DNA from 2 places in the Ferdinandcohnia jepli genome. Region 1 is predicted to be linked to the other one. Evidence: predicted binding sites of a transcription regulator. Region 1 holds the regulator's gene; the other holds the start of a gene.

Region 1 (4,218 bases):
TTGGCTCGTCTAGAATAAGAAAGTTTGATTTTTCTAACATGAGCTTCGCTAAAGCAAGTCGAGCCTTTTCTCCGCCACTTAGAGTTGAAACAGTTTTAAGTACATCGTCTCCTGAAAAAAGAAAATTACCTAGTACAGTTCGTATTTCTTTTTCCGGTTTAAGTGGGAATTCATCCCACAGCTCATTTAAAACTCGTTTATTAGAAGTTAAGTTTGCTTGCTGTTGGTCATAGTAACCGACAGTTACATGAGAGCCAAAACGGAAACTACCGTCTACATGGTCTAGTTTATCAATAATTGCTTTTAATAAAGTGGATTTCCCTATTCCGTTCGGCCCAACTAAAGCAATGCTGTCTTCCCTATAGATAGAGAAGTTGACATTTTTTATAATGGGCTTGTCCTTTTCATAGGAAACGGAAACGTCATTAGCTGTTAATACATCATTCCCACTTTGCTTTTCAATCTCGAAGTGAAAGGAAGCTGATTTTTCATCTCCTAATGGTCTATCCATTAGCTCCATTCGATTAAGTTGTTTTCTTCTACTTTGAGCACGTTTTGTAGTAGAAGCTCTAACAAGGTTTTTTGCGATAAATTCCTTTAATTTCTCTACTTCATCTTGCTGCTTCTCATATTTCTTCATTTCAAGCTCATAGTTTTCTGCTTTAAGCTTTAAATAATTACTGTAATTCCCTACAAACTTGGTACTTGTCATTCTTGAGATTTCATAAACCTGCGTTACAACTTTATCAAGAAAATAACGGTCGTGTGAGACTATGAGTAGAGCACCCGGGTATCCTTGCAGGTACTGTTCAAGCCATGTAAGTGTACTGATGTCTAGATGGTTTGTAGGTTCATCTAGAATGAGTAAATCTGGTTTTGAAAGTAAAAGCTTACACAACGCTAATCTAGTCTTTTGACCACCGCTTAAGGTAGAAATAGAAGTTGAATAATCAAACTCAGAAAAATTAAAGCCATGTAAGATGGAGCGAATATCTGCCTCGTACTGATACCCACCTTGCTCTTTAAAATCAACTTGTAATTGATCATATTCCTCAAGTAATTTTTGATATCTAGCCTGGTTTTCAAAGACTGAAGGGTCCCCCATTTTAACTTCCAGATTTCGCAGTTCTTCTTCAAGCTTGCGAAGTGGAGCAAAAACGGTTAACATCTCTTCCCAGATGGTAAGGCTAGATTCTAGCCCAGTGTCTTGAGCAAGGTAATCAATGGTAACAGTTTTAGGCTTAATAATTTCGCCACTATCATAGGACATCTGTCCAGCAATAATTTTTAATAATGTTGACTTCCCAGCGCCGTTTCTTCCAACAAGCGCAATTCTATCTTTGGATTGTACTTCTAGTTTTATATTGGATAAAATAAGATCAGCAGCAAAATATTTTTTGAGCTGATTTACCTGTAGTAATATCATGCTTTTTCACCTCTTGTTTCCTATAAATAGTTTATCTGTATTATCTTAATAGAGCAACATGCAATGACATTCTTCACAGATGTTCGTAAGACAGATGTGGTAAAATAGTGTATAGTTTTATTGGAGGTTTTTTAAGATGTCTTCATTTACTCATTTTAATGAGCAAGGTCGCGCCAAAATGGTTGATATTAGTGAAAAATCAGATACTGTTAGAACAGCGATTGCAAAAACGAGTGTAACAGTTAACAAAACAATTTACGAGCAAATAGTAGATAATAAAATTAGCAAGGGAGATGTCCTTGCTGTTTCACAGGTGGCAGGTATAATGGCTGCCAAAAAAACGTCTGAACTCATTCCGATGTGTCATCCTCTTTCATTAAAAGGTGTTGATATATCATTTGGTTGGTCAGTGGGAACTGATCAGTATAAACTTGAAATTACGGTTTCTGTTAAAACAAAAGGGAGTACTGGTGTTGAAATGGAAGCTCTTACAGCTGCCTCAGTTTGTGCGTTAACTGTGTATGATATGTGTAAGGCGGTTGATAAAGGCATGATTATCGGACCAACCTATTTAGCAGAAAAGACAGGTGGAAAGAACGGAGATTTTAAAAGGGAATCATTAAATAGTTAAATTAGCGGGGGATGTCAGGTGAATCTTGATCAATCAAAAATACCACAAGCTACAGCCAAAAGATTACCACTCTATTATCGGTTTTTAAAAAATCTTCATGCCTCAGGTAAGCAAAGAGTATCATCGTCTGAATTAAGCGATGCGGTAAAGGTAGATTCAGCTACCATTCGACGGGATTTTTCATATTTCGGTGCTCTGGGAAAAAAGGGTTACGGGTATAATGTAAACTATTTATTATCATTTTTCAGTAAAACCCTTGACCAAGATGAATTAACAAAGGTTACCCTAATTGGAGTAGGTAATTTAGGAACTGCCTTTTTACACTATAATTTTTCAAAAAACAATAACACAAAAATTGAGCTTGCGTTCGATGTGGATTATAATAAGGTTGGCTCCAGTATTGGAGGCGTAAAAGTCCATCATTTAGATGATCTTGAAGAAATGCTTCCTGATGATGTGACAGTAGCAATTTTAACCGTGCCGGTCGGTGCAGCCCAACCAATTACTGATCGCTTAGTAAATAAAGGGATAAAGGGTATCTTAAACTTTACACCTGCTAGAATTAATGTACCGGATGATATTAGGGTTCATCACATTGACCTGGCGGTAGAGTTACAAGCGCTTGTTTATTTCTTAAAGCATTATTCAGGTGAATAATTAAATAGAGAAAAATACTTTTGAGGAGGTGACTCACAATGGGGAGCTTAGGATTCGGTAGTATTATTTTGATTGTTTTTGCGGCTTTGCTAATCTTTGGACCAAAAAAATTACCTCAGTTAGGAAGAGCAGCGGGTAATACATTGCGTGAATTTAAAAACGCAACAAAAGGTTTAGCAGATGACGATGATGACGACGATAAAAAGACACAAGATGTGAAGTAATGATAGGATGAGTCACATGAGCGAAAAAGAAATGTCTGTCTATGATCATATAGGAGAACTACGAAAACGACTTATCTATGTAGTCGTTTTCTTCTTCATTGTTGCGCTAGGAAGCTTTTTTCTAGCCGAGCCTTTAATTATTTATTTGCAAAATGCAGAAGAAGCTAAAGAGCTAACAATGAATGCTTTCCGTATGACTGATCCAATTAAGATATATATGCAATTTGCGTTTATTATTGCATTGATTATATCTTCACCTTTCGTACTCTATCAGCTATGGGCGTTTATTAGCCCTGGATTATATGAGAAGGAAAGAAGAGTAACCTTAAGTTATATTCCTATTTCAGTAGGTTTGTTTTTACTTGGGGTCTCATTTTCATACTTTATTCTCTTCCCGTTTGTTGTAAATTTCATGGGAAGATTAGCAAGTCGACTTGAAATCAATCAAGTCATTGGTATTAATGAGTATTTTCAATTTCTACTACAACTTACACTACCATTTGGATTTTTGTTTCAATTACCAGTAGTAATCATGTTTTTAACTAGACTTGGAATTGTTACACCAATGTTTCTTGCACAAGTCCGTAAATATGCTTATTTTATTTTACTAGTAATCGGAGGCTTAATTACTCCTCCAGAAATAATATCGCATTTAATGGTGACGGTACCGCTTTTTGGACTTTATGAAATTAGTATTATTGTTTCTAAGAGTGCTTATCGAAAAGTGTTGAAAGCCGAAATGCAGGCTGCGAATAATATCGAATAAAAAATAACCTCCTAATTGGAGGCTATTTTTTTGTCATTTTTTTAATTTTACTGTGTAAAGCAAACATCCGAATGGCTATTCCGAAATCAAATGTAGCAACTAGCGCTAATAAAATGGTGGAAAAGTTCCATACGGTCTCAGTTGCACTTCCTATTGCAATATAAGTAAAAAGTACACCCATTAATAAATAGATGATACCCATCGCAAAGGGTGAAGTTCGTCGCATAAATTAAAATCCTCCAATAAACGTCTGTTGTATCTTCTCAGCTTCCTTCATAATCCTTTCTATATCATCTGCAAAAATTGTTTGAACAACTACTACAAAGGTATTCATCGCAACATGTGCAAAGATCGGAACGATGATACGTTTTGTTTTTACATAAAGGAATGCAAAAGTGAAGCCCATTGCTGTATAGATTAGAATATGTGTAAAATCCATGTGTACCACTGCAAATATTAACGAGCTTATTAATGCAGAGATAAAAAAGTTGAATTTCTTATACAATGATCCAAA
Region 2 (4,218 bases), on a different contig from region 1:
AATTATCAAGTATGGGGAGTGTTAATTTGTTGCGTCAGCAGTATGCACACTAGAAGACTGATTAACACTTCTTCCTTCATCAATTTCATCTGGAAGCTCACTTTCAATATGCCGTACTCGAGGATGTACTAAAATGATGAACGTTGAAACAGTCCAGACCACTCCTACTAACACAATAAATAACCCCATACCTCTACCATTACCGCTTCCGATTATAGATTGAACCATAGTTGTTACTTTCCCACTACCTTGCATAAAAGGCTCAAACACTTTTTCTACAAGTGGACCCGCTGTTACATAAGCAACCGGTGAAAGCGAAATTCCAATCATTCTTCGTAACGCAAATACTCGACCTTGGACATTTGGGGCTACTTTGCTTTGCCAAATGGTCTGACTAGCCCCATTCGCAAAGGGAATTAAAAGAAACATCATAAACGCTCCAATAGCTACAACATACGGGGAAGGCTTGATACCAGTTAAACTTAGGAATAACCCTCCCATCACTCCTGATATCATCACTGTGAGAATTCGCTTTTTCGAACCACCCCACACACTAACAACAATCCCTCCAACAAGCATACCTATTCCTGCAAAAGATAAGATGGCTCCTAATACCTTCTCATTAGTAAAAGAAAGAATCAGCGGTTGTAAGAGTACATTGAAAAAGCCAAGTAATAGGTTCGAAACAGCAAAAAAGACTAGTAAACCCTTTAATCCAGGGCGGTCCATAATGTATTTCCAACCATAAAGAGCATCTCTGAAGAAGGATAATTGCTCACTTGTTTCTTTTTTCTGATTTACTTCAGGTAGCTTTGTAAAGAGTAGTATAGTTATTGCAACTAAAAACGTAACAAAGTCTATCATTATTATTCCTTTTATACCAACTTCAACGACTAAAAAACCAGCGAGTAATGGAGCAATTACAATAGATGAAGCCTCAGCAAGCTGAACCATTCCATTCGCACGGATCAATTGTGCCTTTGGAACCATTAACGAAATGGACGATTGGTAAGCAGGTGATTGAAACGCACTACTAAAAGAAGCGACTGCAGCTGCAATATAGATATGCCATATTTCTAATGAATTCGAAAGCAGCAATAGAAAAATAGCAATTGTACTTAATCCTGCTAATGAATCACTTATTACCATTACCCATTTTCGCTTCCACCTATCCACCACCACTCCTGCAAAGGGAGAAATTAGTATTGCTGGAACCGTCGCTGACATCATTATTAATGAAAATTGCGTGATTGACCCAGTCTCTTTTAACACCCAAACACCAATACCAAAACTAGTTAAACTTGTTCCTATAATTGAAACCAATTGACCAATCCATATGACGACAAATGTTTTAAAGGATTGTTGATACATAATTTCCCCCATTCTGTTGAACACACCAACCACTACAATACAAATTCACATTCAAATTTATATGTATGATTAAAATATAAACTAATGAGTCTATTTCAGTAAATTAGTCGTATAGTAACGAAAAAAGGTTACAAATGAACGCTTATAATAGTAAATACCATTATAATAATTTTAAATATGACATATATGTGAAGTCTATTGTAAATAGATAAAACGTGTTGTATAGTAAGAGTGTAGAAAGTTAGTGAAGAACTTCACAAATTAAGATCATATTTATAGCTAAGCAAACAGCATTATTACATTATTTTTTTACCATAGATTGTGAAGAACTTCACAATAAAATATAGGGAGAGATTTAGATGAGAAACTTTTTAAAAGGCCCAAAAATGGCAGTTATCTGGACAGTATTACGTATCTGGTTAGGAATTCAGTGGATTGAAGCTGGTTGGCATAAAATAGCAGATGGATTCGATGCAGGCGGGTTTTTACAAGGAGCATTAGCAAAGGCAACTGGAGATCACCCGGCGGTTCAAGGCTGGTATGCAACATTCCTTGAAGGCTTTGCAGTACCAAACATAGAGCTGTTCAATGTGTTAATTCCTTGGGGTGAAGTGCTAGTAGGTCTTGGATTAATTCTTGGAGCTGCAACAATTCCAGCGTTAATAGCAGGTGCTTTCATGAACTTAAACTTCTTATTAGCAGGTACAGTTAGCACAAACCCAATTCTATTTACAGTAGCTGTAATTCTTCTATTCGCAGGTGCAGCAAGCTACTATTACGGTGTTGACAGATTTGCAATTCCATATCTAACAAAATATATTAACGATAAAAAAGGTACTAAGACAGCAAAAGCTACTGCTTAATTTGTAAGAAAGTGTCCCAAACAAGGGGCGCTTTCTTTTTTTGTTTTGTCCCCTCACTTACTTCACTTCTAGAATAGTAGCCCTTTATTATGGACACCCCTATTAATATGTCATTACCTTTTTATGACTAAATTTTGAAAGAAAATGAACGTTAATGATTAAGTTTGATTGTTTTTAATTGATTTTAAGTGAATTAGGTAGTATTATAAAACTATCAAATAAATGTAAGCGTTTTAGGAGGTGTTATTTTTGTTAGAGCCAGAACGCCATCAGATAATCCTAGATGCACTAAAAGAAAAAAACACAGTCAAGTTGCAAGAACTTGTCGAGTTGACAAATTCATCCGAATCAACCATTAGACGTGATTTAACCCAATTAGAACAAATGAAGTTTCTAAAAAGGGTTCATGGTGGTGCGGCTAGGTTACAAGGAAAACTTCAAGAGCCGAGTATGAATGAGAAATCATCCAAAAACATTCAAGCAAAACGTCAAATTGCTAAATTTGCAGCAAGCTTAGTTGAAGATGGAGATTGTATTTATTTAGATGCCGGGTCTTCTGTATTTGAGATGATTCCACATCTTCCTTCGAATATTGTTGTTGTTACAAATGGTTTTATGCATCTTAATGATCTTCTTGAGCGGAATATTAAAACGTATATCCTTGGAGGATTCGCTAAAACAACCACCAAGGCAATCATTGGCCGAGGTGCATTAGAAAGTCTCGAACAATATCGATTTGATAAATGTTTTATGGGTGTAAATGGAATCCATCCCCAATTTGGGTACACTACTCCAGATCCAGATGAAGCAATGATTAAACAAAGAGCCATTTCATTAACTCGTGAAGCGTATGTGCTTGCTGATGAGTCAAAGTTCTCGGAAATTTCTTTTGCAAAAATAACCGACCTCCATTCAGCAACGATTATTACTAATGCAGTAGAAGAAGAAATAGATGAACAATATAGCAATAAAACAAAGATAAAGATGGTGACAACATGATCTATACACTTACATTAAACCCATCCCTTGATTACATTGTGGAAGTAGACCAAGTTTTGCTGGGCGACCTTAATCGCACGAAAAATGAATCTAAATTTCCAGGCGGAAAAGGAATAAATGTATCACAGGTTTTAAAACGATTTGATGTTGATAGTAAATCATTTGGATTTATAGGTGGCTTCACTGGGGATTACATTGAAAATCACTTACATTCTTTGGATATAGGTACTGATTTTGTACGAATTCAGGAAGATACAAGGATTAATGTAAAACTAAAATCTGAGGCTGAAACTGAAATTAATGCAAAAGGTCCCACAATCTCAGTTGAAGAATTTGAGAAATTAAAAGATAAAATCTCAAGACTTTCCGAAGAAGATATTCTAGTCATAGCTGGAAGTATCCCCTACTCTATGCCTACTGAAACCTATGAAATACTTGTAAAGATATGTAATGAAAAAGGTACAAAATATGTGGTAGATGCTGAAGGGGATTTATTAAAAAGCATCATTCCATATAAACCATTTCTTATAAAACCAAATCATCATGAACTTGGAATGTTTTTTAATAAAGAGATACGTACAACTGAAGAAGTAATCATGTATGGGAGAAAACTCATTCAAAGTGGTGCACAACATGTCATTGTATCAATGGCTGGAGATGGAGCTGTACTACTTACAGAAGAGTATGCCTTAGTTGCTACGGTACCGAAAGGCGAAGTGAAAAGTTCAGTTGGTGCTGGAGATTCAATGGTTGCTGGGTTTATCGCCACTTACACAAAAACACAAAACATTGAAGATGCTTTTCGTTTTAGTGTTGCTGCTGGTAGCGCAACGGCCTTCTCAATTGGCTTATGCACAGAAGAAAAAGTTGTGAGTTTATTACCGCAAGTTACGTTAGAAAAAATATCTTTCTAAGGGGGAACAGTTATGAGAATAACTGAATTATTAACCAAGGATACAATTACTCTATCATTAAAAAGCAATCG

The links. The regulator Rex, encoded in region 1, represses fermentation and respiration genes when NADH is low (regulators of the CRP and FNR family bind a similar motif). The targets are predictions, from matches to a motif close to TTGTGAAATATTTCACAA.
Region 2: AB3M96_RS10430 (DoxX family membrane protein) is a predicted target of Rex. The motif match lies at 1,691-1,708, and genes of this name have one in related genera.

What each region holds. Positions count from the first base shown of each region.
Region 1 covers NZ_JBFOKR010000027.1:41,267-45,484, reverse strand. Annotated here, with positions in the region: gene AB3M96_RS21855 (ABC transporter ATP-binding protein) at 1-1,426, opposite strand, end outside; gene moaC (cyclic pyranopterin monophosphate synthase MoaC) at 1,563-2,057, shown strand; gene AB3M96_RS21845 (redox-sensing transcriptional repressor Rex) at 2,076-2,714, shown strand; gene AB3M96_RS21840 (twin-arginine translocase TatA/TatE family subunit) at 2,753-2,938, shown strand; gene tatC (twin-arginine translocase subunit TatC) at 2,955-3,704, shown strand; gene AB3M96_RS21830 (YdiK family protein) at 3,727-3,930, opposite strand; gene AB3M96_RS21825 (CPBP family intramembrane glutamic endopeptidase) at 3,934-4,218, opposite strand, start outside.
Region 2 covers NZ_JBFOKR010000008.1:182,445-186,662, forward strand. Annotated here, with positions in the region: gene AB3M96_RS10425 (MFS transporter) at 22-1,371, opposite strand; gene AB3M96_RS10430 (DoxX family membrane protein) at 1,731-2,234, shown strand; gene AB3M96_RS10435 (DeoR/GlpR family DNA-binding transcription regulator) at 2,484-3,233, shown strand; gene pfkB (1-phosphofructokinase) at 3,230-4,147, shown strand; gene AB3M96_RS10445 (PTS fructose transporter subunit IIABC) at 4,160-4,218, shown strand, end outside.